Regions from separate parts of the Marinobacter sp. EVN1 genome, predicted to be linked through region 2. Evidence: riboswitches for the same ligand, from Rfam matches in the RefSeq annotation. Region 2 holds a riboswitch; the other holds the start of a gene.

Region 1 (15,907 bases), on a different contig from region 2:
CGCTCTTTTATAAACGCTCGGCCGAGCGCACCTCCAGCTCCACGAGTTATCTCATACGCCATATGCCGCGCGGCGGCAGCACCACGACTAAATCCAAACAAATCAAAAGTGACTGATGTGATAGTGCTGCCCAGTTCTCTTGATCCGATCTGCAACGCGATTTCTTTGCATGCCCGCTCAGTCTGACTAACGATTCCCGTCTCGCCCATACCCGAGACGGATCCCACCAATGAATCAGCCTGCCCCGTTTTGGTCCCTATCCCTGGCGTGTAGACCCAAAACCTGTGATGACTTCCGTTGTGGCGAGCTTTCACGGAAGTTCCGTATAAATCTCGTAGTTTCGCCACATTACTCGGCGCATTGCCATAACTCCCACCCATTGCCAGAGACAATCGATACTCGCACTCCTCCAGGGACATATCGCCGCGCTCAAAGGCCTCAACGCACTCGGTTGCCGCGCGCTCCTCCAGTTCCCTGGAGTTTTCAGCATTGTTGAGGGTGCCATCAGTGAAGATGCCGATTTCGAGATGGATTTCCGGAGGTGCTTCGGTGGAGGAAGATTCGGTCGTCTTGGTCAGTACAGAGACAGGCAAAACGTTATTCGAGAATGAGCTGGGTGAGCCGCCGGATTGAACGTCTTGCCGCGAAGCCTGTTCGCGCTGTTTAAGGCGATACTCCATCGCGAAATAGCCTGAAGGCAGGCTTCCCACGCCCATACTGCCCTGAACTCGCAAATCTCCCGGGGTAATACCGTGCTGATTCAGAGCTTTTACTCCGGCGATGATTTCGGGATCGACTCCGGCCTCTGTCACTTGCCAAAGGCTCTCGCCGCTCTCACCCTCACGCCAACGCACGACGGGTGAGGATGGTTCGCCATCAATACTTTCAAAAACCAGAAAAAGTCGCCCATCCCGTATTTCTCGAAGGACATTTTCAATATGGGTATTGCGCTGTTCCTTGAACGCCCGCGCTCCCAGACCGTAAGTTACCGGCCGTCCAAGCAGGCGTTCAAGGTTCAGGTTAGGGTCGTTCTGAATAAAACTGCGGGCTTTTTCCAAGGCAAAGAAGGGCGATTCCAGCCCTGGCAGATCTGCAGCCTGCAGATCCTGAGGTTGTATGATTTTCATTGTGTGTCATCCGTTGACGGGTGCTGATCATCCCTGCGAAATCCCCTTCACAGGATTGTCATAATATCAAAGTCGTCAACGCAAACCGTGAACTGCCTTCAGCCAGGCCCGAATCAGTACCCGGTACTCTTCTCATCCAGGTCAAACTCGAAACTGTCCGCTCGGCGGACTTCCGTCTTGAAGCATCCCGAGGGGTCAAGTTCCAGCCAGCGATAGCCGGGGGCCAAAGGCTCCACGGCAAAGTCGCTGGATCCTGTGGCAAACTGGATGCAAGTGGAGGGTGTAGCCAGCAGGCAAGCACCGTTGCGCTGCTGTTCAAGCTCTTGATGGATATGACCCCATAGCACCACACGAACCTGCGGATGCCGGTCAATCACCTGCCAGAAGGCATCCCGGTTTTTCAGGCCGATCTTTTCCATCCAGTCAGAGCCGATATCAACCGGGTGATGATGCAGGCAGACCATAGCAGGCAGCTCTGGCCTTTCGGACAAAGCCCTGTCAAGAAAACTCAATTCATCGGCCGAGAGCTCACCAAACACTTTGCCGTGTACCGAGGAATCGAGCATGACAAACTGCCAGCCGCCCTGGATCCATTGTTTCTGATCAGAGCCGGACTCCGCCGCAATCGAAGACAGCAGCGCGGAATCGTCGTGATTACCGGCAATCCAGAGCGAGGGGCAATCAAAGGCCTGCAGTTGTTCACCGAAATACCGGTACGCCTCCGGCGATGCATCCTGGGTGAGATCTCCGGTGGCGAGAATCAGGTCGGGCTGGCCATGATTGCGAAGCACTTCGTCAATCACCGCCGCCAGGCTGTCACGGGTGTTGACCCCCAGCAAAGCGCCGCCCGCAGACGCCATCAGGTGCGGATCGGTAAGCTGCAACACGTTGAGTGGGCGCGCCGTTGTGGGTTTGCTCATGCCAGGCCTGTTCTTTTTTCTGCAAGCAGTTGATTATACAGACAAGTGTACGATGGCTGAGTTCAGATTGATTGCTCGCGAATGGAAGATGGATCACATTCTGACCAGCGACACCCTAAATTTTGCAGTTTTTGACAACCCTGCCACAGGTCCGACAACCGGCTTTATAGACTTTCGACGAACTGAGAAACCGTTCAGAGATGACTTTCAATCGATGCCTTCGCCCGCCGACCAGGCTGCGTGTTCCATCGGCAGGTGCCCGAAGCGCAGGCAGTAGTCCAGCCAGTCGGCCAGGAAACCATTCACCTGAACCTTTTCGTCCGGGTGGTGCATAAACCGGTTCGGATAGTCATTCACTGGCGCAATCTGTCGCTGCCGGTAGCAGCTGATCACTTCGGCCATCAGGGCGTCGTGGTATACGCGAACGGTCATACGGGGGTTATTCAGCCACCGACCACTATTGTGAACTTGTTCCAGCAACAGGGTTTCGGTGAATCTGGCCGTCTGCAGCACTTCAATCCGTACTCGGCCCAGGTACTGATTCTCCCGGTGCAGTTCGAACTCGCATACGGGCTTGCCGTCAGCCTCAAGCTGGCGCAGCTTGTGCAGGCGCTGATAATTGCCGTCGCACAGCGCTCCCAACTGGCGCAGATCCGGCACATACTGCTTGGGCCGTTTTACCCACTCCGTCATGCTTGCCACTCCCGCCGCAATCGCTCCCTGTTCAGTTGCAGCCACTGGATGGCAATAATCGCGGCGGCGTTATTGATGCGGCCATCGGCAATCATGGCAAAACACTCATCAGCCGAAACCACGTGGCTGAGAATGTCCTCGTGCTCATGCTCCATACCGAAAACACCCCCGGCCCCGACGGTGCTGATCTGACCGCAATACAGGTGAATCATTTCCGTGGTACCGCCTGGGGACACCAGGTAATCGCAGATCTTATCCAGGCGACTGAAACTGAGCCCCGCCTCTTCCTGACCTTCTCGCTGGGCCACCTCTTCCGGGCTCTCGCCATCCTCATTCATGCCCGCAACAAGCTCCAACAGCCAGGGAGACTGATTACGGCCGAGCGCCCCCAAACGAAACTGCTCCAGAAGCACAACCTCGTCGCGCCCCGGATCATATGGCAGCACGCAGGTGGCATCACCGCGGATGAACAGTTCCCGGGTAAATACGGGCATGTCGCGGCCATCGAAGCGCGGATGCGTCAGCCAGAGTTTGTCCATGCGGAAGAAACCCTGGAACACGGTTTCGCGTTTTTCGACTTTGACGTCGCTGGCGTTGAACTGGAATGGTTTTGGCATTACTGCTTCCGGTTGCGCATTCGGCCTTGAACGATAGCCGGAGCCACGGCGGGGTGCAAGTTAACACCCCGCCAGGCTCGGATTCACGCTATGATGGAAGCATGTAGCGGCGGGTCAGACCTTGTCGTAGATCTTGCTGCCTGATTCCACGAACTCCCGCGATTTCGCCTGCATACCGGCATCAATCGCCGATACTTCGTCGATACCTTGCTCTGCCGCGTAATCCCGGACCTCCTGGGAGATTTTCATGGAACAGAACTTGGGGCCGCACATGGAGCAGAAATGCGCCACTTTGGCCGATTCCTTGGGCAGGGTTTCGTCGTGGTAGGCGCGGGCCGTATCCGGATCCAGCCCCAGGTTGAACTGGTCTTCCCAGCGGAACTCGAATCGTGCTTTGGAAAGCGCATTATCACGAATCTGGGCACCCGGGTGCCCCTTTGCGAGATCTGCAGCATGGGCGGCAATCTTGTAGGTGATGATGCCGGTTTTCACGTCGTCCTTGTTGGGCAGTCCAAGGTGTTCCTTGGGCGTGACATAGCAAAGCATGGCACAACCGTACCAACCGATCATGGCGGCCCCAATGCCAGAGGTGATGTGATCATAGCCCGGGGCAATATCGGTGATCAGAGGCCCGAGCGTATAGAACGGCGCTTCGTCACAGCATTCCAGCTGTTTGTCCATGTTCTCCTTGATCAACTGCATCGGCACATGGCCGGGGCCTTCGATCATGCACTGGACGTCGTGCTTCCAGGCAATTTTGGTGAGTTCTCCGAGGGTTTCCAGTTCACCAAACTGGGCAGCATCATTGGCATCGGCAATAGAGCCCGGGCGCAAGCCATCACCAAGACTGAAGGAGACATCATAGGCCTTCATGATTTCGCAGATGTCTTCAAAGTGCTCGTACAGGAAGCTTTCCTTGTGGTGAGCCAGGCACCACTTGGCCATGATGGAGCCACCTCGGGACACGATGCCGGTGGTGCGTTTGGCGGTCAGTGGTACGTGGTGCAGGCGTACGCCGGCATGGATGGTGAAGTAATCCACGCCCTGCTCCGCCTGTTCAATCAAGGTGTCGCGGAAGATTTCCCAGGTCAGGTCTTCGGCCACGCCGCCGACTTTTTCCAGGGCCTGGTAGATGGGCACGGTGCCGATGGGAACCGGGGAGTTGCGAATGATCCATTCCCGGGTTTCGTGAATGTTCTTGCCGGTGGACAGATCCATGATGGTATCCGCTCCCCAGCGAATGCCCCAGGTAAGCTTTTCCACTTCCTCTTCAATGGAGGAGGTCACTGCCGAGTTGCCGATGTTGCCGTTGATCTTCACCAGGAAGTTGCGGCCGATGATCATCGGTTCGATTTCCGGGTGGTTGATATTGGCTGGAATGATGGCGCGGCCACGGGCCACTTCGTCGCGGACGAACTCCGGGGTAATTTCTTTCGGCAGGTTGGCGCCGAATGACTGGCCGGGGTGCTGCTCGGCCAGCAATCCATTTTCTCGGGCTTCCTCCAGCTTCATGTTCTCCCGGATGGCAATGTATTCCATTTCCGGCGTGACAATGCCCTGCCGGGCGTAATGCATCTGGGACACATTGTTACCGGGTTTGGCTCGCAGGGGTTTGCGCTCATCCATAAACCGGAGCGGATCCAGAGTCGGATCTTTCATACGCCGGCGGGTAAACTCAGAGGTATACCCTTCCAGTTGTTCGACATCGCCGCGTTCGGCAATCCATGCAGCGCGCACCGGCGGCAGCCCCTTGCGCAGATCGATGCTGGCTTCCGGGTCTGAATAGGGCCCGGAGGTGTCGTACACCACCACTGGCGGATTCTTTTCCCCGCCCATTTCGGTGGGGGTGTCACCCACAGTAATTTCCCGCATAGGCACGCGCAGATCGGCTCGGCTACCCTGCACGTATATTTTTCGTGAGCTTGGTAATGGTTTGATTGCTGCGGAGTCTACTTGTGCGGAATCGCTCAGGTAGGATGGGATGTCCGTCATCGTCTGCTCCCGTTTTGCTCAGGTGGTCGGGTCGCGTATGACGGAGTATGCCGAAGATATTCCGAAACCTACTTCTGGCATGATTCGTGCGGTCTTAATCCCTACGCCGGTATTATCCGGATCAGGTCGCGGGTTCTGCGTTGCAATCTCAGCCGATCACCGGTTTAAGGCGATTCAGCACCCCGTCAAGACGCGATAAATAATCTGTTTTGCTCACAAAATGAGTGAGCTTTTCAAGTGTAGAGACGGGAACGATTATTGTCCATAATGGGCCACCAATACCTTTGGGTCACAGTCGGGGTAAACCCGCGCTCTGTACGTTGACCTGCCGATACCTGTGTCCAGATCACGGATGCCCGGAGATAGTTTTCAGGAGCAATAATGAAGAAACGTTTACTTCCAGGTTTGATCACCCTGCTGGCCGCCCAGCCCGCTTTCTCTCTGGATCTTGTGGAGGCTTATGAGCAGGCACTGTCATACGACTCCGGCATCGCCTCTGCGCTGGCACAGTTTCAGGCCCAGCAAGCGGCCAGCGATGTGAGCAAGAGCACCCTGTTACCACAGGTTGGTGCGTTTGCCGAGGCCAACCACACAGATTTCGACGCTGAGAACGGCCCGGGAGACAGCTACAAGTCATTCAACTACGGAGTTCAACTGTCGCAACCGGTTTTCCGCGCCGACAACTGGTTCCGTTACGATGCCAGCCAGTTCCAGACCGAAGCAGCCCAAGCCCAGTACAACCTGGCCCAGCAACAACTGATTCTGGATGTTGCAACCGCCTATTTTAATGTCCTGCGCGCTCAGGATACCGTTGCAACAGCCCGCGCGACTGAAGCGGCCATCCAGCGCCAGTACGAACAGGCTCAGGAACGTTTCGATGTCGGCCTGATCGCGATCACCGAAGTGTACGAGGCCCGCGCCAGCTATGACGACAGCAAGAGCCAGCGCATCGCCGCAGAAAACCAGCTGAATGTCGCCCGCGAGCAGCTGGCGCGACTGACCGGCGAATATGCAGAAGATCTGGAAAACCTGCGCGAGAATTTCCCGCTCGGTCGCCCGGAGCCCATGAATCCGAATGCCTGGGAAACGACCGCCCTGAACCAGAACTGGTCTATCCAGGCCGCTCTATCGCAATTAAATGCCAGCGAAGCCAATCTGAAGGTGGCCAAATCCGGCCATTTGCCAACCCTGGATCTGGTGGCCTCCTACGGCGAGTCCGAGCTGAACGGTGCCCAAAACACGCAGCAGGAAGGCACCCAAGGCGTTATTGGTCTTGAGCTGAATGTGCCCTTGTACATGGGTGGCGGCACCCAAGCCGGCGTGCGCCAGCAACGCTCTCTGGTCACCGCCGCAGAGCAGGACCTGAACACCGTCCGGCGTGATGTACAGGTAAACACCCGCAGCCTGTTCCTCACGGTGAACAACAACGTGGAAACGGCATCGGCACTGGAGCAGACCATCATCTCACGCCGAAGCGCCCTGGATGCCACCCGGGCCGGTTATGACGTTGGCACCCGCAACATCGTGGAAGTGCTGGATGCGGAGCGGGCTTACTACGTTGCCCTGAGGGATTACGCCAATTCGCGGTATGACTACGTGATCAACACCCTGCAACTGAAACAGGCCGCTGGCACCCTGAGCCCCCAGGATCTGGTGGATCTGAACAACTGGCTGAGTGAAGGTGCCCGCGGCATAGAAGCCATGGCAGAAGAAGACCGGACACTGGACGATCCCACCCAGTAATCCTTGCAAAGGCTGGCCCCGGGGAGCTCACCTGAGATGCCCGGGGCTAAAGACGCTCAATAATCCCTTCGACTACCTTATCAAGGGCACCGCGGTTTTTCTGAACGACGCTCAAGGCGCGCTCTCCGTATGCCCGGCATTCTTCTCTGTCAGCCATCAGCTTGCTGATCGCCCTGGCCAGGGCTTCTGCCCCGTCTACCACCTGAACACCGCTGTCCCCCAGCAAGTGCTCATATATGGTTTCAAAGTTGAACACATAAGGACCTGAAAAAACCGGTATACCCCAGGCTGCCGGCTCCAGCGGATTATGCCCCCCCCGTTCAATCAATGAACCTCCGACAAAGGCGATATCGCTGGCACCGTAGAGCATCATCAGCTCGCCCATGGTGTCACCCAGGTAAACCTGGGCCCGGGCAGGGTCATCACTGCGGGAGCGTCGGGCAACCGAGAATCCCTCCCTCTCCGCCAGCTCAGCAACGGAGTCAAAGCGATCCGGATGCCTTGGCACAATGATCAGCAGCGCATCAGGATGATGCTGAAGTATTCCCCGATGAGCATCGAGCAACTGCTGGTCTTCTCCGGAATGCGTGCTGCCGGCAATCCAGACCGGGCGAACCCCCAGTTCCACACGCAGAGCGCGAGACGACGCACGCACCTCATCAGGTATGTCGACATCAAACTTAACACTGCCCGTGACTTCAACGTGGGAGGCGGCAACACCAATGCGCCGAAACCGGTCGGCATCCCGGTCGGCCTGCGCAGCAACCCAGGAAATACTTTTCATGATGGGCGCAGCCAGCCCTTTAACCCGCTCGTAACCCCGGGCGGAACGCTCGGATAATCGCGCGTTTATCAGGAATACCGGAACCCTCCGTCGACGGCACTGGCGGATCATATTGGGCCAGATTTCTGTTTCGAGAATAACGAGAATCCTGGGATTGATGCGATCCAGAAAACGACGGATGGCGCCAGGTGTATCGTATGGGGCATACGCATAGGTTACCCTGTCACCGAACATCTTGCGGGCCTGGGCCAACCCGGTATCGGTCATGGCCGTCATCAGGATGGTGGCGCCCAGATTTCTGGCAAGCAGGCGCCGAACCAGGGGCCCAGCGGCAATGGTTTCACCGACCGATACCGCGTGCACCCAGATAACCGGGCCAGAGATTTCGGGCACCCAACCCAGGCGATGCTGCCAGTCCCGCCGCAGCGCCGGCGCTTTTCGCCCTTGCCACCACAGCCGGATGAGTATGAACGGCAGCGCAAGGCGAATCAGCTGGGAATAGATAAACTGGAACACGCAGGACTCCCGGCAAAACAGTGCGTTATCATAGGGCCAATTTTTATTTGGACGGGCATCTTGCCCCCCGGAAAACCGTTTGTCGATGCAGGATTCACGATTTTGAAGAAGAAGTACCGCAAACTACCGCGAAACACAGACTATTCAGCCTACCGCCATCCTCGGTGGTGGCCAACCTGGCTTGGCATAGCGGCGATGTGGCTGGTGGCCCAGCTGCCCCTGCGCCTGCAATGGTGGCTGGGCAAGATTACTGGCCTGCTGGCCTGGCGGCTGGCGAAAAGCCGGCGTCATATTACCGAAGTGAACATTCGCCTGTGTTTTCCGGAGCTGAACCAGCAGCAACAGGCCGCGCTGGTTCGTAATGCGTTTATTGCCAATGGGATTGGCTTGCTGGAACTTTGTGTGGCCTGGTTCCGCGATCCGTCAAAACTCAAAAAGATAACCAAGGTTCACGGCCTGGAGCATTTCGAGAAGGCGCTTGAAGATGGACATGGCGTATTGTTACTGGGAGGCCACTACAGCACGCTGGACCTGGGTGGCAGCCTGGTCACACAGTTCATCGAAGCAGATGTCATGCAGCGGGATCATAACAACCCGTTGATGAACGCGGTCATGACGAGAGCACGTGAACGTCGCTATGGCACCGTGCTGGGCGCCAGAGACCTGCGGGGCCTGTTTCGCAGCCTGAAGAAAAACCGGGCGGTCTGGTACGCCACAGATCAGGATTACGGCCGAAAAGACATCGTTTTCGCGCCCTTCTTCGGGATTCCAACCGGCACTATTACTGCCACCTCCCGCATAGCTGAACGCAGTAAGTGCAACGTCGTCCCCTTCAGTCATTTCCGCCGGGAAGATGGCCCGGGCTACGATATCTATTTCCACCCTGCCCTGGAGAACTTTCCAAGCGGGGATGATCTCGAGGATGCCACCAGAATCAACGCCATTATCGAGCAGGAAATCCGCAAGGCACCCGACCAGTATCTCTGGATGCATCGGCGCTTCAAGACCCGCCCGGATCAGAACGACCCGGGATTCTACAAACGCCGGTAACGAAGAATTCAGGCAACGCGGAGGCCGGCAGTGCATGCCGGAACACCATGGCCAAACCCGACCCCAGAACGCAGGATGCATCCACACCCGTGGTGTGGCTTCTCACCGACAACAAGCCGGGCCACCGGAATCAGCTGAAGGGGCTTGGCAATCGGCTTCGTGTCCTGGCGGGAGCCAGCACGTACTGGGTTGAGGCCTCACGTATAAAGGTACCGCTGTGGCGGGCATTGCTGGCTTCTCCGCCCCAAATGGATGCGTCACTGCCTCGCCCCGATCTTGTCATCGCGGCGGGGTCTGGCACGCATCGCCTGCTGCTTTCACTGCGAAAACTTCGTGGAACACGAACACTGGTCGTTATGAAGCCAGCGTTCCCACTATCTCTGGTCAGCGGCGCCCTGATTCCGGCCCATGATCGCGTGCAGTCAGGTCCGCGGATTCTGTTAACCGAGGGCGTTCTGAATACCATCACACCCCTGGCCAGAATCACCGAGAAACGGGAAGCGCTGCTACTCATTGGCGGGCCATCTCCGCATTTCGACTGGGACGACGATGTTGTCCTCGGCCAGATATCCCACCTGATTGGTCAGTACCCCGACTGGCGCTGGACCATCAGCACCTCCCGAAGAACACCAGAGCCCATGCAGGAACGCCTTAACGAAATGGCCGAACTGCGGATTACCGTTGTTCACCCTGAGCAGACCCATGAGGACTGGCTGAGCCACCAACTTTCTGCCTCACGGGCGGTCTGGGTGACCCCGGACAGCATGTCCATGGTCTGTGAAGCGGCAACCTCCGGCGTGCCAACAGGACTTTTCGAGCTACCGGCCAGATCCGGCAGCCGGGTTGTGGAAGGTGTGGAGCGATTGATACAAGGCGGGTATGTTGCCCAGTGGACGGACCACGCCAGCGTAATGGCAGGCCGGGCCGATCATGACCGATCTCTCTGGGAAGCCAACCGTGCAGCCCGGTGGGTACTTGAGAGCGGGTTACTGCCAAAGGCCCACAGAACCAATCCACGCCTGCAGAAGGGGGCCCAACCTTGAGAATTCTCCAGGCACTTCCGGCGCTGTACAGCGGCGGCGTTGAAAGAGGCACCGTCGAGTTCGCAGCCGACCTCGTCAAACGCGGCCACGAGTCCTTTGTCGTCTCCAAGGGCGGCCCCATGGCGGAGCAATTACGAGGACAGGGTTCAACGCATATCTTCATGCCAATTCACCGGAAGAGTCCAGCATCCTTCGGGCAAATCCTGCCGATGCGAAAGCTGCTTCTTGAACTGAAGCCGGACATCGTTCATGTCCGCTCGCGCATGCCCGCCTGGATAATTTTCCTGGCCCTGAAAAGCATTCCGAAGCAGCAGCGCCCCGCTGTTGTATCCACCTTCCATGGCATGTATTCGGTAACACCCTACAGCGCCATCATGACCCGGGCCGATCACATCATTGCCGTGTCCCAGTGCGTGCGGGATTACGTGATGAACAATTACCCGGTTCCCGAGGAGAAGCTGACGGTCATCCAGCGGGGGGTCGATGTGGATGCCTTTCATCAACGGGAGCTTACACAGCAATGGCTGGACCGCTGGTTCCGTCAGTACCCACAGCTTGTCGGCAAGAAAATCATTATGATGCCCGGGCGGATTTCCCGCTGGAAAGGCCAACTGGATTTCCTGGCCATGATGTCGAAACTGGTGCAGGACCGGCCCGATTGCCATGGCATTATTGTGGGAGGTGCAGAACCGGGCAAAGAGCATTTCCTGGATGAACTGGAAAAGGAAAGGGCACGCCTGGATCTGACCGACAAGGTCAGCTTTCTTGGCCAGCGCAATGACATGACCAACTTGTACCTGCTCGCCGAGGTGGTCTGCCATATGAGCACCAAACCGGAACCTTTTGGCCGAACAGTGACCGAGGCTCTGGCCTCGGGAACACCGGTTGTAGCCTATAATCGGGGAGGAGCGGCGGAAACACTCCAGGCCTGCTTCAGGCATGGGCTGGTGACACCGGACAACGTGGAGGAATTTGCCCAAGCGGTTTCCCGGCTGCTGGATGCCAAACCGCCGGCCATCGAGATCCCCTATCGGTTCAGGTTGGAAGCACAAACCGAAGCAACCTTGCGGGTTTATGAGAACGTGCTGAATAACGCAACCGGCCGATCATGACGTCTTGCAACCAATTAACCATTGCCCTTCTTGTCGCCACACCCGGAACCACCTGGGGCGGCATGGAACAGCACACCGCGGATCTGGCGGGTGCGCTCGCGGTACGCGGGCATAGAGTCCATGTGCTGGGCCATAAAGCCTACCGGGACAAATTCCCTGCCGACGTCCAGTTTCATCCATTGCCGGTTCAACTCGGGCGACGGAACCTCTGGCTGCAATTGGCTCTCCGCCGGCGACTTCGCGAATTATCACCCGATATCCTGCACGCCCAGGGCAATAAGGCAGCGCAACTGGCCGGCAAAACAGGAAAACTTGCCCGTGTGCGAGTCGGTACGGTGCACGGCACCAAATCCAGCCACAAGGCATTTGATCGCCTCGACGAGATCGTTGCAGTAAGCCCGAGGATCCTGGGATCTCTGCGACACCCCCATAAACACCTGATCTACAATGGTGTCGACTCAGAACGCAAAAAAAATAACTCGGACGATGGCCCCAACCTTCCGGCAGGTGTCACCAATGTGATCGCCGTGGGGCGCCTGGAACCCGTAAAAGGTTTTGATGCGCTGATCAGGGCCTGGGCCCTGCTTGGCCCAGCCAGGGACACATGTCACCTGACCATATTCGGCGAAGGAAGCCAGCGCCCACAACTGGAACAGCTAATCCGCAAGTCAGAACTGGATCATTCGATCACCCTGGCAGGTTTTAGCCAGAACCTGGCGCCTGTCTACGGCAAAGCCGACATGACAGTGATCAGCTCCGAGCGGGAAGGATTTCCCTATGTGCTGGCCGAGTCGCTCATCTATGGTTGCCCGGTTGTCTCCACTCCGGTATCGGGGCCTCGTGATCTTCTGCCGCCTTCCTCTCTCAGCAAGGGACACCAGGACAGAGACCTTGCCCGCTTGATGACCCAGGCGTTCGCCAACCTGGAAAAACTGAAACAGAGCCAGCAGTCCGCTATGGCATTCGCACGTGAAACTATGACGATCACAGCCATGGCGGAACAAACAGAAGCCCTTTATCGGAAAGCCCTCTCTGAGCGCAGGGCCACCTAGAAGTGATTTGGACGCACGGACTACTTCCGGGCACGTTCCTCCTCACACTCAGACAACATCTGAATCTCCCGAGCCTTTGCCAAGCGCATAAAGTTCCGGTTAGCAGCAATAATCGCAACGCTAAGGCCAAACCAGCCGTTCAGAATCTGGCGGTGCAGCAGGTAATATTTCAGGAACTTCAGGGGAAACTCGGCAAACAGGCGGGGGCTGGAAATTCGGCGCCCCTTTGCGGCGATAAAGCGGGCCTGCTCCGTAGACAACTGGCAGTACTTGCGCTCCATCTGCTCCAGGGAAATCAGCGTTCGATGCAACACGTCGCCCTTGAGGTCCACGACCCGGCCTGATTTCACCTGGGGTCGGTCATTGTTACTGTCTTTTTCGGCCTCAATCACCGCCTTGTTCCGATTATAGAGTCTCAGAATTTTTTTCGATTTATCGTGTCGGAACGGATGACGGGGGTCCGGCTGGGACAGCACCCAGCGCATCCTAAACCCCGCAATATCCGAGTCAACCGGCCTTGAAAACAGGGCCTTGATATTGGCCACAAGCTCGTCCGACAACACTTCATCCGCATCCAGATCCAGAACCCAGTCATTGCGACACAGACTTGCGGCAAAAGCTTTCTGGCAGGCAAACCCCTGCCAGTCGTTATGGACAAACCGGGCGCCCGCCGCTTCTGCAATTTCGCGCGTTCGGTCAGTACTCCCGGAATCGACTACGATAATCTCATCAACCCAGCCGGAAACCTTCGCCAGGGATTCAGGCAATCGCAGTTCTTCATTCTGGGTGATGTAATAAACGGACAACGGCAGCTTCATCAAAATTCCTGGTATCTGGGCAATCAGTTTACGGACTGGTCAAAACAATATCATGGTTGCCTTATGATAAGATGACGCGCCTGATTTTGATGTTTTTCTTGGCATTCTTTAACTCAAGCCCGGAGTGTGCAGATGATTCACCCCGTCATTATGGCTGGCGGTACCGGCTCGCGCCTTTGGCCAATGTCGCGCCAGCTGAATCCGAAACAGTTCCTGAAACTGACCAACGGCCCCCTGTCGATGCTGCAGGCCACCGTTGCGCGGCTTGAGGGCTTGGATGCAGCAAACCCTCTTCTGATTTGCAACGAGGAACACCGGTTCCTGGCTGCTGAACAAATGCGGCAATCCGGCCACGAAGAGACGCGGATCATTCTGGAGCCCTGTGGCCGAAACACGGCGCCGGCCATTGCATTGGCAGCACTGCAGCTGACCGAGGCCGCGGAGAACAACGCCGAAGATCCACTCATGCTGGTCCTGGCAGCCGACCACCTGATCAAGGACGTGACCGCCTTTCAGGAAGGGGTGAAGAAGGCTATTCCGCTGGCGCGGGAAGGAAAGCTGGTCACCTTCGGCATTGTCCCGAACCATCCGGAAACCGGCTACGGCTATATTCATCGTGGCACGGAACTGGGCCCTGACAGCTACCTGGTGGACAAGTTCGTCGAAAAGCCGGACCAGGCGACCGCCAATGGCTACCTGGATTCCGGCGAGTACCTCTGGAATAGCGGGATGTTCCTGTTTGGTGCCCGTCAATACCTCGAGGAGCTGGAAGCCCATCGCCCCGATATCCTGGCCGCGTGCCGTGCTGCCATCGCAGATACTGCCGATGACCTGCACTTCACCCGGATCAACGCCGAACGATTCGCAGAATGCCCCTCAGACTCGGTGGACTACGCCGTCATGGAGAAGACCGACAAGGCCGCCGTGGTTTCCCTGGATGCCGGCTGGAGCGATATCGGCTCCTGGTCCGCGCTCTGGGAAGTCAGCGACAAGGACGCGGACGGCAACAGCCTGACCGGCGACGTGATTACCCACAACACCGCCAACACCCTGGTCCGTGCCGATAGCCGGCTGGTAGCAACGGTTGGTGTGGACAACCTGGTGGTTATCGAAACCAAGGATGCCCTGCTGGTTGCCCACAAAGACAGCGTTCAGGACGTCAAAACCGTGGTGGAGCGACTCAAGTCCGACGGCCGTCACGAGCATATGAATCACCGGGAAGTCTACCGGCCCTGGGGGGTTTACGACTCTATAGATAACGGCAAGCGCTACCAAGTAAAACGCATTACCGTGAAGCCTGGCGCCAAGCTTTCTGTGCAGATGCATCACCACAGGGCAGAGCACTGGATTGTGGTCAGCGGGACAGCCAAGGTCACCAATGGTGACGATTCCTATCTTGTTACGGAAAACCAGTCCACGTATATCCCAGTCGGCCAGGTCCATTGCCTTGAAAATCCCGGCGTGATCGACCTGGAGCTGATTGAGGTGCAGTCCGGATCCTACCTGGGCGAAGACGACATAGTGCGATTTGAGGACCGGTACGGCAGAGCATGAGTAAGTTCAAGTATTACCTGATCGCGGGTCTGTTGCGGATTGTCAGCCTGTTACCATTAGGTGCTGCTCAATTCATTGGTAAATGGTCAGGATTGCTTGCCTGGAAACTTGGAGGCAAGCCAAGAAAGATAACGGATACCAACCTCGATATCTGCCTGCCCGAACTCACGAAAGAGGAACGCCGGGAGCTGTCCAGAAATTCTCTGGCCCACACCGGAATGACAGCTCTGGAAATCCCCCTGATGTGGGAATGGCCAGTGGATAAATGTCTGGGACTGATCAAGCAGACTGAAGGACTGGAGCTGGTCGAAGAAGCTCTGTCGACCGGCAGGGGCTTGATACTGCTAGCCCCCCATCTGGGTAACTGGGAGCTGGCCGGGCTGTATTTTTCTTCCCGCTATAAAATGGCAGCGCTCTACAGCCCCCCTCACATCAAGGAATTTGAAGACTACATGATCCGCGTTCGCGGCCGCCTTGGCTCCGAACTGGTTCGCGGCGACCGTAAAGGCCTGATGCGCCTGATGGGCATTTTGAAGGAAGGAGGTGTGGCCGGCATCCTTCCGGATCAGTCCCCACGCGGCAAAACCAACGCCTACGCCCCGTTCTTTGGCATGGATGTGATGACAATGACACTGGTGGGAAAATTGGTTCAGAAAACCGGGGCCAACGTGCTGGTGACCTACGCCGAGCGCCTGCCCAACGGTGAAGGCTTCAAGATCCTGGTCACCCGGGCAGAACCCGGCATTGGCGCCGACGACACAGTCGCCGGGGCCACTGCCCTTAATCAGTCCGTGGAAAAGGTGGTGCGGATGGCCCCTGAGCAGTACCAGTGGGAGTACAAACGCATGCGGCACCGGCCGCCGGGGAACCCGAATCCTTATAAGCC
Region 2 (15,907 bases):
GCCAGGGCATGAACCGGGTCCAGATGGGCGGCCTTGCGGGCGGGCAGAAACCCGAACAGCAGGCCAGTGGCGAAAGCGCAACCGAAGGCCAGAGCCATGGGTAGCAGCGTCATATGTATGGGTGTTCCCAGGGAGCCGATAACCTGGGTTGCGGCAATTCCGATGACAACGCCAATCAACCCGCCAATGGCAGATACCAGCCAGGCCTCAGTCAGAAATTGCTGCAGGATATTCCACGCCCGGGCACCGGTGGCCATGCGAATACCAATCTCACGAGTACGCTCGGTGACACTTACCAACATGATATTCATCACCCCGATGCCACCCACAAGCAGGGAAATAGCCGCAATGGAACCCAGCAGCCAGGTGAGCGTATTCTGGGTTTCCGAAATGGTTTCAATCAGTGAGGCCATGTTGCGGATGGTGAAGTCCTCAATACCGTGTCGGGCCATCAGAGTGTCGTGGATGAGGGCTTCGATCTCATCCATACGATCGATATCGGCCACAGCCACGGTGATGTTGCGCAGGTGCGTCTGCCCGAAGATGCGCAGGCTACCCGTGGTGTAGGGAACAAACACCACATCGTCCTGATCCTGCCCCATGGGCGACGCGCCCTTTTCATCCATAACCCCGATCACCTGAAACAGCACGTTGTTAACCATCAGGTGTTTGCCGAGGGAGCTTTCGTCGGGAAACAGGGCGTTGGCGGTGGTTTTGCCGAGTACCGCCACAGCTGCATAGCTGGCTTCATCCTCGGCGCTGAAGAAGGTGCCTTCAACGACAGGCCACTGGCGGGCAACCGGGAAGCGGAAGGAGGTGGCATTGATCTCGGCCGAGTGATCCCGGTTGGAATAGCGCAGCGTCTGGCCGCCAGTCAGTTCAGGTATTGCTGCAAGAACACCCTCTATCTCATTGATTGCTTTGAAGTCAGATGGTACCAGCGTGGTCACGCTCCAGCGCCCACCCCGCTGATCGGGCCCACCGGGGCGCACCAGCAGCAGATCACTGCCCATGGTGCTGATTCGGTCGACCACATCCTTTCGGGCCCCCTCCCCGATCGCCAGCATGGTGATCACTGAGGCAACCCCGATTACGATGCCAAGCAGGGTCAACGCCGTCCGAAACAGGTTACTGTGCAGGGAACGCACCGCGCTTTTCAGCGCTTCCTGCCAGTCGCCAAGGCGGGAACGGCGACGGCCATTCTGGTCGGTTGCTGGCATCGGGACCGAGGGTACTTCTGCGCCGGTGTCCTCAACAATCTCACCATCGGCAATGCGAATTTGCCGACGAGCCACGGTTGCCACATCGGGGTCGTGGGTGATCAGGATAATGGTGTGGCCCTGCTCAGAAAGATCGGTTAACAGCCGGATCACCTCCTGGCTGCTCTTGCTGTCCAGAGCACCGGTCGGTTCGTCTGCGAAGATCAACTGGCCGCCGTTCATCAGGGCCCGAGCAATAGACACTCGCTGTTGCTGACCACCCGACAACTGTGCCGGCCTGTGCGACAGACGCTCGCCCAGCCCAAGCCCGGTGAGTAACCGTTCTGCCCTTGCGTGCCGCTCGGCCGGCGCCATTCCGGCGTAAATGGCGGGGATCTCCACATTCTCACGGGCAGTCATCCCGGGCAGCAGGTTGTAACTCTGGAATACAAAACCAAAGGCGTCACGCCGAAGCAGTGCCAGTTCGTCCCGGTCCAGGGCGGATACGTCCCTGCCATTGAATCGGTACTGGCCAGCGCTTGGCTGATCCAGACAGCCAAGGATGTTCATCAGGGTAGACTTGCCGGAGCCCGATGGCCCCATAATGGCCACAAACTCACCGGGCCAGATCTTCAGGTCAATGCCCTTGAGTACCGGAACCGCCAGTTCACCCTCACCAAAGGATCGGGTAATGCCTTGAAGCTCAATCAACGGCCGGGGGCTCATCTCAGCATACCCCGAAAGGCAGATCTGCCCTCACCCTGAGCGGCCCGTGGATCACGGTTTGCGAGCACCACCTGATCGCCCTCGCTCACCCCGGACCGCACCTCCACGTATACCCGGTTGCTGATGCCGGTTTCGATGTCCCGAATCTGTGGCTGCCCCTTTGCATCCAGGACCTTGACCTGGTTTCTCGCCACCGCACTGACTGGCACCCGCAATACGTCCAGCGCTTCGTCCTGAATAAAGAACACCTGGGCGGTCATCTGGGGCAGCAACCGTCCCTCCTGGTTATCGACCGTAAACAGGGCGTTGTAGAGCACCACGTTGTTGGTTACTTCGGGAGTTGGCTCAATGTACTGCAACTCTCCGTAGAGCTTATGCTCGGCATCGCCGAGTGTGGTGAAGTACACCCGCATGCCCGGTTGCAGCTTGCCCACGTCGGCCTCGGACACCTGGGCACGCACCCGCATGGTGCTCAGGTTGGCAATGCGCATAAGCAACGGCGCGGTCTGACTGGCGTTCAGGGTTTGTCCCTGGCGGGCTTCAATGGACACCACGGCCCCGTCCATCGGCGCATAGATTCGTGCATAACCCAGATTGGCTTCTTCGGCCCGCAGTGTAGAGGAGGTCTGTTCAATCTGGGCTTCAAGCATGGCCAACTGCGCCCGGGCGGACGCTAACGATGCTTCGGCAGTCTGCAGGGATTCCCGTGTGGTCGCGTCTTCGCGCGAGAGGTTCTGCTGGCGCTGGAACTGGATCTCCGCCAGCCGCAGCTGGGCCTTGCGATCGGCTAACTGGGCCTGCTGGTTCTTCAGCAGGGCGCGGGTGGCATCCACTTTCGCCACATACACGGTAGGGTCGATTTCCGCCAGCAGATCGCCAGTGCTAACGGGTTGGCCCACTCTTACGTGAATCAGCTCCAGCTGACCGGAAACCTGTGCACCCACATCCACATAATTACTCGGTTCAAGCACGCCGGTGGCCGAAACCAGATTCTGGATGTCCCCTCGGCTCACCGCCACGGTATTCAACGCCGGCTCATTGCCGTTACCGTTGCGGGCATACCAATAGGCAGCGAAAGCCAAAGCGCACAGTACAACCAGAAATCCAACCCACTTCAGCCAGCGATGCCCGGCACGGGTAGCAGAGGCCATTCAGATATCTCCACGAGTTCAAATCAGACCGAACCATAGAGAACTGATACGGGAAAAAGAAGCCGGGGACCAGGGTTTTGCGAAACCTTTACACGAACGATCTCAGGCGCAAAGAGGATATATTACAGCCCTCCTGCAGCGAGCTGAATAGCAATCGCAGCCATCATCAGGCCGATAACACCGTCAATCACACGCCACGCCGCAGGCCTGGCCAACCAGGGCGCCAGCCGGGAACCGGCCCAGGCCAGCGCGCCGAACCAGAGCACCGACGCGCTGCTGGCACCCGCCACAAACGTGGCCGGATCCGATTGCTGGGCTCCCACTGCTGGAATTAACAGTAACGTATCCAGGTAAACCTGGGGATTCAGCAAGGTGACAGCCAAGGTTGTCAGGATCACGCCTTTGACGGTGCTGCGCCGAGCTTCCCCTGCCGCCAGTGACGCCCTCCCCTTCAGAACCCGATAGAACGCCTGTCCTGCCAGCAAACCGAGGAACCCAACGCCCAGCCATCTGAGCACGTCCAGCGCCTCGGGCATGGCCATCAGTGCCGCACTCACACCAAACATGCCCAGAGTGAACAGCAGGATATCCGAGGTCATACACAAACCGGCCGACCACCAATGGTGTTCGCGACGAATGGCCTGACTGAGAACGTAGGCATTCTGGGCACCAATAGCCACGATGATGCCGCCACACACAACCAGGCCTGTCAGATAACTCTCAAACACCACGGCACTCCTTATGATTAATGGCGAAAGCCTACCCCGTTACCGCTATACTTGAAATTCATCCTGTTAATACCTGATAAGTTTTTCTTATGCTTGACTACAAATTGCTGGAAGCCCTTGCGGCCGTGGTCGACGCCGGCGGTTTTGACAAAGCCGGCGACATGCTGGGCATCAGCCAGTCCGCCATTTCTCAGCGAATTCGTACACTTGAAGTCAGGCTTGGCCAGCCTGTGCTGGTGCGAAGCCAAAACCCAAGAGCAACGCCCGCAGGCCAGAGATTACTCAATCATGTTCATCAGGTGCGCCTGCTGGAACGCGACCTGACCAGTTCCATTCCCTCCCTGGCCGAACCAGCCACTCGATTCCGCGTCGCGCTCAATGCGGACAGCCTCGCAACCTGGTGGGCCTCTGCCGTCGGCGACTTCTGTACCGAAGAGGGAATACTTCTGGACATGGTGGTAGAAGACCAGGACGTCGGATTGCGGCGCATGCGCGAGGGCGATGTAGCCGCCTGCCTTTGCAGCAGCCCTCAGCCGGTTGCCGGCGCCCGGTGCATACCGCTGGGAGTGATGACGTATCAGCCATTGGCCACACCGGACTATAGCCGCCGCTTTTTTCCGGACGGGCTGAACAACGCGAGCCTGCAATCCGCGCCCGCCATTGTGTTTGGGCCCAACGATCAACTCCAGCATCGGTTCCTGGCCCAGGTGGGCTATCAGGGCAAATTTCCGCACCACCTGTGCCCTTCATCCGAGGGCTTCGTAAAGCTTGCGCTGACCGGCATGGGTTATGGAATGATTCCAGAAATTCAGGCCCGGGAGCATATCGAGGCAAATCGACTGGTTAGTATCTCCCCGGGCAGCGGCCTGGAAGTTCCTCTTTACTGGCACTTCTGGCGTCACGGTGGGGAGCTGATGTCCCGGTTAACGCGCAAACTGCAGGATTCGAGCGAGTTGGTTTGAGTGGTTTCCGGTGATCAGGGTATCTGCCTAGAAAAAATAGCTATGCAAACCATCGAGACAGGAGTACAGTGGCCGTCGTTGGAAAGATTTAGCAAAGCATTCATCAATAAGACGCATCCCTGTTGTTATAAGTAGTGTTCGTCCTGTTTTTGATCACGCCAGTTTTTATGTTTCCGCACACCGCTGACCTGCCCTCACAACGAGACCAGGCAGCACATTAAATGATTGAATTCAGGATAGTAAAATATGTCTACTGTTACCGGTACTGTTAAGTTCTTCAACGAATCCAAAGGCTTCGGCTTTATCACTCGTGAAGGCGGCCCGGACGTTTTCGTTCACTACAGCGCCATTCAGGGCGGCGGCTTCAAGACTCTGGCAGAAGGCCAGCAGGTTGAATTCACCGTGACTCAGGGCCAGAAAGGTCCTCAGGCGGAAAACGTAGTTGGTCTGTAAATAACAGCCCAGTACGATCAAAAAGGCAGCTTCGGCTGCCTTTTTTGTTGCCTGAATTTCCGTGTTAGTCCGTATTCATCCTTATTAGTACCATGGTCGGGCTCACCTTGAGCCACGCTAAGGCCTATAATGCCCGCTCGGGTGAATTCACTCCCCAGGCCCTCGAGGCTCAGCAAACCAGAAAAGGCCCACCATGTTTTCTGAACAGTTCTATTCCGTCCAGGACGGACGTATTGTGATTTCCGCACCCCAGGCCAGCTACTTTGCCAAAGAGATCGCCGGGGACTTCAATCCGATCCACGATCCGGACGCCCGTCGTTTTTGCGTGCCCGGCGACCTGCTGTTCACCATTGTGGTGTCCCGTTTCGGGCTCTCAGAAAATATGACCTTCAAGTTCCGTAACCTGCTTGGTGCCGAGGTTCCTCTTGAGTTCCGCGAAAGCGACAATGGCGAAGCCATCCAAGTTGTCGACGAAGCCGGTAAGGTCTACCTGGAAGTTACCCGTAAAGGCGCGGTAACCCGGGATGAAAAAGTGATTGAAGAGTTCAGTCGGTGCTATGTTGCGGCGTCCGGGAAAAACTTTCCGCACACGCTCAAGCCCTTGATGGAATCACACGGGGTGATGTTCAATCCCGACCGGCCAATGGTGATGTATGAGAGCATGAGCCTGGCTCTCACACAGCTGGAGAATCCTCACCCAGACCTCGAACTGAACAACGCGGATCTGGAAGTTGCGGGTAAACGCGGCAACGTAACGCTTGAATACAACCTGCAGTCTTCCGGCAAAACCGTAGGCGAGGTTGCCAAGCGGCTGGTACTGGGCGGCCTTCGGGAGTACTGCCCTGAGGCCATGGCCGGCATCATCAAGGAATTTTACCGGCTCAAGGCGAGAGGCACCCGCTGGGGGATGGAAAGCGCTGATCAGCCGGCAGGATTATAACGCTCAAACGTTTGCAGGCAGACATCCACAGTTACCGATAACGTTTTCAGCGCCGCAGCCCGTGCCCTGCCTTCCGCACTCGCCCGGTAGAGGTGTGGAGTCATTGCCAATAAATCGGCAATGGGCTCGGCGCCTTCGAGATGCACTGTAAAGCGTAAGTCCTGAGTGCCGATTCGCCGAAATCCCTCCGGTACCGGAGCCACTTTACGGGAGTCTGCGCGAACTTCCGGATAGACAATCTCCCGCAATTCCCTCAGATGATCCTGCCCGGCGTCTACCTGTACCAGTCGCCCACCTGGCCTTAAAACCCGCGCAAACTCCGGATACACCGGAAACCCGAAAAGGCAAAGCACATGGTCGACTGAAGCTGGTAACACCGGCAGATTGGCATTGCTGCCAACCACCCAACCTGCGCGTTTTTCCATGCGCGCCGCCGCCAGCACCGCCCACTTGGAAATGTCCAGTCCGAGCAACGATAGTGAGATTTCGCCCTCCTGGGACGCTAGTTGGCGCAAATAATAGCCCTCACCACAGCCGGCATCCAGGCAACTGAGTTCGCTGCCCGTGGCAGCGTCGTTCAGGATTGCCGCCGACACGGCATCCGCAATCGGGCGATAGTATCCCACCTCCAGAAAGCGCTGGCGCGCGGCCACCATGGCTTTGCTGTCACCGGGTTCTTTCGAGCGCTTTTTCTGAACTGGCAGCAAATTTACGTAGCCCTGGCGGGCAATATCGAAGCTATGGCCCTGTGGACAGCGCCAGACTTTGTCTTCCCGCTGCAGCGGATTGCCGTCGAGCGGACAGGCGAGGGATTCAAAGGGAGTGGTGTTCACTGAGCGTCCAAACGTTGGAAATGCCGGCGTATTCTAACAAGGAATATCCCATCAGGCTCGCAAACGGAGGAATGGCTTCCTATTCTTGTTGTGAACGACTGGAAAGCGCATAGATGCGTTCTCACCCAACCGGGAGGAGTCTCGTCCGTCATGGATAAGAAGAAGGACAGATCGTCGTCATCGTCACAATCGGAGCAAAGTGAACAAAAGTTCCATGAGTTGATTGAGAGCCTGCCGATGGTTGCCGTTCAGGGCTACGACCGGAATCGGAGGGTCATCTACTGGAATGAAGCCAGCACAAGACTATACGGGTACTCCAGAAATGAGGCTCAGGGAAAACGGCTGGAGGACCTGATTATTCCGGAAGCCATGCGCGAAGCCGTTATTGAGGCCCACACCAACTGGCTCGATCACAACATCAGCATTCCCGCAGAAGAACTGGCACTGAAACACAAGGATGGCCACCAGGTTCCCGTTTACTCGAGTCATGTCATGATCAAGCAGGATACCGGCGAGTGCGAAATGTTCTGTATCGACATCAGCCTGGAAGAACAAACGCAAGCCAAGGCAGAACTGGTTCGCCGCGCCAGCTTTGATGATCTTACCGGGTTACCCAACCGACGCCTGATGGAGTCTGAACTTGAAAGCCGGCTGGCCGAGGCAGATCGTTGCAATCGGGAAGTTGCGGTGATCTTCATGGATCTGGACAACTTCAAACTGATTAACGATACGCTCGGCCACTATCAGGGCGACACCCTCCTCAAATCGGTTGCTGACACCTTAAAGCAGGAATTACGACACAGCGATCTGCTCTGCCGTTTCGGAGGCGACGAATTCGTTCTGTTGCTGTTCGATTTTCATGGCCCAGAGGGCATCCATGAATTACTTCAACGGCTGGTCAAGGCACTCGAAAGCAAGGTGCAGCTTCACGGTGATTGCTATCAGGTATCGGCGAGTTTTGGCGTCAGCCTGTACCCACACAATGGCGGCACCGCCGCGGAACTCATGGGCAACGCAGACGCGGCCATGTACCGCGCCAAGGAGATCGGAAAGAATACGGTCTGCTTCTACACCTCTGATATCAACGACCGGCTCGTCAAATACCAACAGATTACGGCCCTGCTCCGACAAGCCCTGACGAATGGCGGATTGGAACTTTACTACCAGCCACAGATAGATCTGAGAACTGGCGGGACCACCTCCTGCGAGGCGCTGTTGCGGTGTTTCGACAAGGCATCAAGCCTTGTCTCGCCGGCGACGTTCATCCCTGTTGCCGAAAAATCGGGGCTTATAAACCGTATCGGTGACTGGGTCATCGATGCCGCATGCAAGCAGCTCAATGCCTGGCAGCGAACTGAGTTCGCGGGCGTGCGCATTGACGTCAATCTGTCCGGTCGCCAACTGACCAATCCACACCTGGCTGACCAGATCCTGGAAACCATCAAACACTATGGTTTGAAACCTGAGCAACTCGGGGTAGAACTCACGGAAAACGAGGTGTTTGGGAGCGAAGAAGACCAAACCAGGCAACTGGAGCGCCTCAAGGCTGCCGGGCTCCATATATCCATTGACGACTTCGGCACCGGATACTCTTCCCTGGTTTATCTTCGGAAGCTCCCGGTATGCAGCATCAAGATCGATCGAAGCTTTCTTCACTATGCCATGGAAAACGAAAGCGACATGGCCATCATGAAAGCCATGGTTACGGTCGGCCAGAGTCTCGGCTTGAGCATTCTTGTAGAAGGTGTAGAGACCGAGCAACAGGCAAAGCTGATACGGGATCTCGGATGCGATTTCGCCCAGGGCTTTCTTTACGCCAAACCAATGCCGGCGAAAGCGGCAGAGGCATTTATGAAGCCCCTGGCTTCACGCAGTTAATGAGCAACAAACATAGCCTGGCGTCCTTGAGGTCAGCCCTTTTGAAGGGATAGGTCTAACACCACCGGAGTACTCTCAGGCATACAACGCTCGTTGCAGGTACTGGCATTAATGAGACGGGTTTCGCCCTGCAGGTACTCACCATAGCCCTCATGAATATGCCCGAAGACATGAGCCTTCAGTATCAGCCGAGGACTACTGCCCAAGATCACAAGACTTTGATATAAGGGAGTAAAAATGGAGGCGCGGGTCGGAATCGAACCGGCGTACACGGAGTTGCAGTCCGCTGCATAACCACTCTGCCACCGCGCCGGGGAAGCCTGGATTCTGGCTTTTGCTCTCAGGAGGCATTGAGAGACTTGGAGAAATTGGAGCGGGAAACGAGATTCGAACTCGCGACCCCAACCTTGGCAAGGTTGTGCTCTACCAACTGAGCTATTCCCGCTCTAATGTTTCGGAAGCATTGCCTCATCAACGGCTGCGTATTCTACGGATTCCGCCTTCGCCGTCAACACCTTTTTTTCAACTTTCTGTTTTTACTGACAATCTGAACAAAGTTTAGCCAGCAACGATTCAGGATCGATCCCCGGCCTGCGCTGTTACGTTACGTGCACCCGCCAGCTGCCCGGCGGAATCGCAGTTCAGATAACTGGATGCCTGGAGCCATTCCTGATCGGGATAGTACTTGAATACCAGTTGCCCGCCCTTGAGTTCGTCCACCACGGTTTTGATGATCTGGTTGTCTACCGCCGGGCAGCCATGACTGCGGCCGATTCTGCCGTATTTTGTGACCCAGCTGTCCTGAACGTAGTCGGCACCATGGATGACAATTGCCCGCTGGCGAGCCAGGTCATTGAAGCCCGGCTCCAGTCCGTCAAGGCGCAACGAATAGCCGTGGGAACCCCGATAGGATTCAGCAGCTTTGAACAAGCCGATGCTGGATTGGTAACTGCCCTCGATATTGGAGAAAGCGGTTGCCTCGGCATTACCGGAGTTTTTACCGTGGGCCACCAGATCACGAAGAATCAACTCGCCTTCATTGAGATCAAACAACCACAGCCTTTCTTTGGAAGACGGCAAAGAGAAGTCGATCACCGCCAGCCTCTCTGGCATGGCCGTGCCATTGCTGATGGCACAACGAGTTGCTTTCAATGCGGCTTCGAGAACCTGTGGGCTCAACTTGGGTGCTGCGGAGGCCAGGCGGCCAAACATATCATCATTACCGGATTGGGCGTGGCCTGCCGCCGATAACCCAAGGGAAAAAAGCGCGCCCGCAAACAGGGCGGAAATCTTTCGTAGTTTGTGATGCTTGGGCATCAAGCTTACCTCTCAACTCGAAGCTGTTTAAATCCGTAGAACAAAAAATGCCCCATTCTACCAATAAAAAATGAGACACCCGTCATCGCCGTACAAAAAATAAACAAGCGGTAATCAAACATACGAATTCCGGGGTGTGGCTCGGGCGTGGTAACATTGGCCTAACTCAACGGGGTGCCTGGAAGGGCTGAGACCATACCCGCGGAACCTGACCCGGTTAATACCGGCGTAGGGATTGAGTCACCACCTTTGGTGGTGTTCGCGGCATGGCACCCCCGCTACTGAACAAGGTGCCGCTGTATGTTTTCACGCTTGATTCCTGCGCTTCTCGCCGTGTCGCTGCCTGCGATGGCCGCTGCCGAAGAACCGGCCGTTCTGAATGTGTATACCCATCCATCCTTTGCCGCCGAGTGGGGCCCGGGGCCCGCTGTTAAAGAGGCGTTTGAAGCCCAATGCGGCTGTTCCCTGAATTACACCGTGCTGGACAGTGGCGGCGATATTCTGCAAAGGCTCCGGCTGGAAGGAAGCTCCACCCCGGCAGATGTGGTTCTGGGGCTGGATACCGGCACCATGGAGACCGCACGTCAAACCGGTCTTCTTGGCCGCCACGGCCAATCACTGGAACGCCTGGCACTGCCCGTTAACTGGGACGACGACACTTTCGTGCCCTATGACTGGGGATATTTTGCCTTTGTCTACGATACCGAGCAGCTGCAAGAACCGCCCTCAAGCCTCGAGGAACTGGTGAAAGCGCCAGACGATCTCAAGATCATTATTCAGGATCCGCGCACCAGCACACCGGGGCTCGGCCTGTTGCTCTGGATGCATACCGTCTATGGTGATGAGGCGCCAGCAAAGTGGCAGCAGCTCAGCAACAAGATTCTCGCCACCACTCAGAGCTGGAGTGACGGTTATTTCTCGCTATTCATGAATGGCGAAGCGCCCATGATCCTCTCTTACAGCACCTCGCCTGCCTATCACATGGCTATCGACAAAACTGACCGTTATCAGGCGGCCCGTTTCAATGAAGGGCATTACCTGCAGGTAGAAGTCGCCGCCCTGGTGGAAAGCTCCGATAACAAGACACTTGCCAGAGAGTTTCTGGACTTCATGCTGACCGCGGACTTCCAGCGTCATATTCCACTGAAGAATGTGATGTATCCGGCGGTTGATCTTGGCGATGAATTGCCAGACGTTTTCGACAAGCTGATTACACCATCCGAAGCCCTGTATATAGACCCCGCGAAAGTTGCCACCATTCGCCGACAGTTGGTGAACGACTGGCTTGATGCACTGACCGACTGAAGTGATGCCAACACACGCGAGAGCCGCCCCCTTCAGCCATCCTGGCTGGCAACTCTGGCCCGGCCTTTTACTCGGCACCGGGCTGTTGCTGCTGGTGGCACTCGGCCTTGGGAGCATCCTTCAGGAGGCCGGCGAGCTGGACATGGGGAGTACGCTGGAAAGCTCCTATTTCCAGAATGTGGTCCGCTTTACCCTTTGGCAGGCCTTTTTATCTGTCCTGTTAAGCCTGGCGCTGGCGCTCCCGGTGGCGACTGCCCTCGCCCGCTACACAGGCTTTCCCGGTCGCAAATTGATTCTCCGGCTGATGGAGTTGAGTCTGGTATTACCCACCATCGTGGCAGTCTCCGGCATCATCGCGGTGTTTGGTCGGCAGGGCTGGTTCACCGGCCTACTTAATATCTGGCTTCCTGGAAATGGGTGGAATCTTTATGGGCTGAGCGGCATTCTGCTCGCCCACGCGTTCTTCAATGCGCCATTGGCGGCCCGAATCCTGTTGCAGGCGCTGGATTCCATACCCGCGCCGCGAATGCGAACCGCCTCTCAACTTGGGCTCGGAGGCTGGTGGCTATGGCGTGCGGTGCACTGGCCCGCCATCAAACCGGTACTGCCCGGCGTGGCGGCACTGGTGTTCACGCTCTGCTTCACCAGTTTTGCCATCATCATGACGCTGGGCGGAGGGCCAGGAACAACCACCCTGGAAGTCGCCATCTACCAGGCCCTGCGCTTCGAATTCGATTTCGCCCGTGCCGCACTGTTTGCCATTCTTCAGTTAGCTATTTGCGGCAGCCTCTGGTGGCTGGTTTTCCGGAAGCGTCTGGACACCGCTGTACTGCCAAACCGCCGGTTATCACGCCCGGCCCCCCTGTTTGCACGGCCCTGGCAAGGGTTTTCAGCGGGTCTGCTGTTGCTGATTTTCACGGCCTTTCTGGTCTCGCCACTGCTGGCCATCATCCTGCGCGGTTTGCCGGCGTTATGGCCAATGGCGGATGCTCCTTCTTCTTACCAGCAGCTCTTGCCAGCCACCGCCCGCAGCCTGTTAATTGCGATTCCAGCCGGGCTCGGCTCGGTGCTCGTTGCATTGCTAACTCTGGCAGCCGCCAACCGGGCTCGTCGGCGCTGGCTGGCCATAGTGCCGGCTGTCACCGGCTATCTCCCCTTGATCGTCCCACCTCTGGTACTGGGAACCGGGCTTTTTATTCTGTTAAGGCCGCAATTGGGAAATACCATGCAGGGCTGGTTCCTGGTGGCGCTGATCAACGGGCTGATGGCCGTGCCGTTTGTACTACAGATACTGCGCGGACCTCTCGCAAGCCTGGATGCCGGATCACTCCAACAGGCAGACCAACTGGGCATCCTGGGCTGGTATCGATGGCGATGGCTGTATTGGCCGCATCTGCGCCGCCCAGTTGCTCTAGCCCTGGCGTATGGTGTTGCGTTATCTCTGGGTGACTTTGGGGTTATCGCCCTGTTCGGCAGCCCGGGCAAACCTACCCTCCCGGTTTTGCTTTACCAGCAACTGGGTAGTTACCGATTAGCGGAAGCCGCAGGTACCGGACTCTGGCTGTTGGGGCTACTGGTACTGATTTTTGTGTCGCTCTCCCGTGTTCCCGGCATTAAGTCCAGAACAACTTCCGCTGCAAGCCAACCACTGCCGGAACCTGAACATGCTTGAGATCAAAGATCTGGCCTTCGAGTATGGCCCTGATGGCCATCTCTGGCGCTTTAATTTTGCCGTGCCTGCCGGCGAATGTCTGGCCATCCAGGGCCCCAGCGGTTCCGGCAAATCAACACTGCTCAGTCTGATTGCAGGTTTTCTCCCTCCAGACGAAGGCCGTATTCTCTGGATGGGCAAGCCAATTCATGCGCTAAAGCCCTGGCAACGCCCGGTCACCAGCGTTTTCCAGGAACACAACCTGTTCGAACATCTGGATGTCTTTACCAATATTGGCCTTGGCATTCACCCCGGCCTCAAGTTGGATGAAAGCCAACGCCAAGCCATTGAAGCCGGACTGGAACGCACCGGATTGGCGGGTTTTGGCCCCAGAATGCCTGGCGAGCTTTCCGGTGGCCAGCGCCAGCGCGTTGCCCTGCTGCGTGCCATCCTGCGGCGCCAACCATTGCTGCTGCTGGATGAACCCATGACGGGCCTGGACACCGAGACCCGGAAGATCCTGTACGCCATGCTGCTGGAAGAGAAAGCCCGGGGCATCACCATGCTACTGGCCAGTCACGATGAAGAAGAACGCAGAATACTGGCAGATAGCCACTGGAATCTTTAAGCTTTCAGAGAACTCAAACAGGGACTCCGTGACTCCGTGGCAAATGAACCAGGCCTCTCTCAGCCACTTGGCGCCCACACTCCCGGTAACGCCGAACTCGGTGGTCATACGCTGACGTTCTCCGGCGACTGGATACTACCCCACTATTCGGCCCTGAATCGGCAAACAACTGCCCTGAAACCTCGCGCAGCCGGCTGTAACCCGGATTTTTCCGGCCTGGGCCGACTGGACACCGCCGGCGCCTCGTTGATGGTGAAATTACTGGGCAGCGACGCTCTGATCAGCGCTCTGGAACGAGCCGAATTGCCGGATGAACAGCGTGCCCTGATACAGGCGGTTGCTGAAGCCATGAACCAGCCGTCGGCGGAGGTCGCAACCGTTAACCCGGTCGTGGCGTTCCTGGCAGAAACAGGGAAAAAGATAACCTCCCTGGGGCAGCTTATCTGGTTGTTGGCCGGGTTCATTGGCCAGACGCTGGGCACCCTGTTCTACATTCTGCCCCGGCCTAATCGCTGGCGTATGACCCCCTTTGTAGCGGCACTGCATGACACCGGCCTGAATGCCCTGCCCATTGTTGCCTTGCTCACCTTTCTGGTTGGGGCCGTGGTAGCGTTTCTCGGCGCGACGGTTCTTGAGGACTTTGGTGCGACTATTTACACCGTGGATCTGGTGGCGTTCTCGTTCCTGCGGGAGTTCGGGGTACTTCTGGCAGCCATCCTGCTGGCCGGCCGAACCGCCAGTGCATTCACCGCACAGATTGGCGCCATGAAGGTCAATGAAGAACTCGACGCCATTCGCACCCTGGGGCTCAATCCGGTGGAACTGTTGGTGGTTCCCCGGGTATTGGCGATGATGTTCAGCCTCCCCATTCTCACTTTTATTGGCATGATTTCGGGCATGGTCGGCGGGGCCATGGTCTGCGCTCTGGCACTGGACATTCCACCCAGTCAGTTCATAGCCATTGTCGAACGGGACATTGCCCTGAAGCACTTCCTGGTCGGCCTTGGCAAGGCGCCGGTGTTCGCGTTTCTGATTGCCGTCATCGGTTGCCTGGAAGGCTTCAAAGTCGCAGGCAGCGCACAGTCTGTCGGGGAACACACCACCTCCAGCGTGGTGCAGTCTATCTTTATGGTGATACTGCTGGATTCCGTGGCAGCGCTGTTTTTCATGGAAATGGGTTGGTAAGGCATGGCAGATCATCCGGTCATACAGGTACGCGCACTCGACAACCGGTTCGGCAGCCACATCGTTCATGAGAAACTCGATCTTGATCTGTACCCCAGGGAGATTCTTGGGGTGGTCGGCGGCTCCGGCACCGGCAAATCCGTTCTGTTGCGCAGCATTGTTGGCCTGAACCCGCCATCCGGCGGACATATCACCGTGTTCGGTGAAGATCTTACGGAACTATCCGCCACGGAGCGCTCCCGCAATGAGCAGCGTTTCGGGGTTCTGTTTCAGGGCGGCGCCTTGTTCACCTCGCTGAACCTTGAGCAGAACATCGCGCTGCCGCTGATTGAACATGCCCGGCTGTCGCGGGCCGAGGCGGAAGAACTTGCCCGTATGAAACTGGCCTTGACCGGCCTGCCACCAGAGGCCGCCACGAAGTACCCGGCCGAACTCTCCGGCGGTATGGTCAAGCGGGCGGCACTGGCCAGGGCACTGGCGCTGGACCCGGAAATCCTGTTTCTGGACGAGCCAACCGCCGGTCTGGACCCGATTGGCGCGGCCGCCTTTGACGAACTGATTGTGACCCTTCGCAACGCACTGGGCCTGACGGTGTTTCTTGTTACCCACGATCTGGATACCCTGTACACCACCTGCGACCGTGTCGCGGTTCTGTCTCAACGCAAGGTACTGGTTGCCGATACCCTGGAAAAGGTGGCACAAACCGACGACCGCTGGATCCAGGATTACTTCCATGGCCCCCGTGGCCGCGCGGCGATTACCGCCCACCACAGGCTAACCGAACAGGAGCCCGGTTAATGGAGCCAAAGGCCCATCACGTTATCATCGGATTCTTTACCCTCGCGGCAGTCAGCGCTGCCTTGCTGTTTGCCTTGTGGCTGGGCAAATCGTCTACCGACACCAACTGGGCTTATTACCGAATCGGGTTTGACCACCCCGTTGGCGGGCTGG

The links. A riboswitch is a leader RNA that binds a small molecule or an ion and turns the genes downstream of it on or off. The one in region 2 is predicted to bind thiamine pyrophosphate.
Region 1: it holds a riboswitch for thiamine pyrophosphate, as region 2 does, so the genes downstream of both, thiC (phosphomethylpyrimidine synthase ThiC) here and thiB (thiamine ABC transporter substrate binding subunit) in region 2, are expected to answer to the same signal.

What each region holds. Positions count from the first base shown of each region.
Region 1 covers NZ_AXCB01000001.1:67,921-83,827, reverse strand. Annotated here, with positions in the region: gene Q674_RS21510 (T6SS phospholipase effector Tle1-like catalytic domain-containing protein) at 1-1,127, opposite strand, end outside; gene cpdA (3',5'-cyclic-AMP phosphodiesterase) at 1,241-2,047, opposite strand; gene Q674_RS21500 (DUF1249 domain-containing protein) at 2,255-2,740, opposite strand; gene Q674_RS21495 (NUDIX domain-containing protein) at 2,737-3,357, opposite strand; gene thiC (phosphomethylpyrimidine synthase ThiC) at 3,472-5,349, opposite strand; TPP riboswitch at 5,431-5,544, opposite strand; gene Q674_RS21485 (TolC family outer membrane protein) at 5,731-7,092, shown strand; gene waaA (lipid IV(A) 3-deoxy-D-manno-octulosonic acid transferase) at 7,139-8,392, opposite strand; gene lpxL (LpxL/LpxP family Kdo(2)-lipid IV(A) lauroyl/palmitoleoyl acyltransferase) at 8,495-9,442, shown strand; gene Q674_RS21470 (mitochondrial fission ELM1 family protein) at 9,490-10,485, shown strand; gene Q674_RS21465 (glycosyltransferase family 4 protein) at 10,482-11,597, shown strand; gene Q674_RS21460 (glycosyltransferase) at 11,594-12,649, shown strand; gene Q674_RS21455 (glycosyltransferase family 2 protein) at 12,670-13,467, opposite strand; gene Q674_RS21450 (mannose-1-phosphate guanylyltransferase/mannose-6-phosphate isomerase) at 13,600-15,021, shown strand; gene Q674_RS21445 (lysophospholipid acyltransferase family protein) at 15,018-15,907, shown strand, end outside.
Region 2 covers NZ_AXCB01000012.1:221,049-236,955, reverse strand. Annotated here, with positions in the region: gene Q674_RS26170 (MacB family efflux pump subunit) at 1-1,925, opposite strand, end outside; gene Q674_RS26165 (efflux RND transporter periplasmic adaptor subunit) at 1,922-3,076, opposite strand; gene Q674_RS26160 (LysE/ArgO family amino acid transporter) at 3,199-3,804, opposite strand; gene Q674_RS26155 (LysR family transcriptional regulator ArgP) at 3,894-4,766, shown strand; gene Q674_RS26150 (cold-shock protein) at 5,013-5,219, shown strand; gene Q674_RS26145 (DUF3581 family protein) at 5,413-6,159, shown strand; gene Q674_RS26140 (putative RNA methyltransferase) at 6,141-6,992, opposite strand; gene Q674_RS26135 (putative bifunctional diguanylate cyclase/phosphodiesterase) at 7,143-8,870, shown strand; tRNA gene Q674_RS26130 (tRNA-Cys) at 9,109-9,182, opposite strand; tRNA gene Q674_RS26125 (tRNA-Gly) at 9,240-9,315, opposite strand; gene Q674_RS26120 (murein L,D-transpeptidase catalytic domain family protein) at 9,444-10,187, opposite strand; TPP riboswitch at 10,348-10,439, shown strand; gene thiB (thiamine ABC transporter substrate binding subunit) at 10,488-11,492, shown strand; gene thiP (thiamine/thiamine pyrophosphate ABC transporter permease) at 11,497-13,164, shown strand; gene Q674_RS26105 (ATP-binding cassette domain-containing protein) at 13,157-13,771, shown strand; gene Q674_RS26100 (MlaE family ABC transporter permease) at 13,808-14,956, shown strand; gene Q674_RS26095 (ABC transporter ATP-binding protein) at 14,960-15,754, shown strand; gene Q674_RS26090 (MlaD family protein) at 15,754-15,907, shown strand, end outside.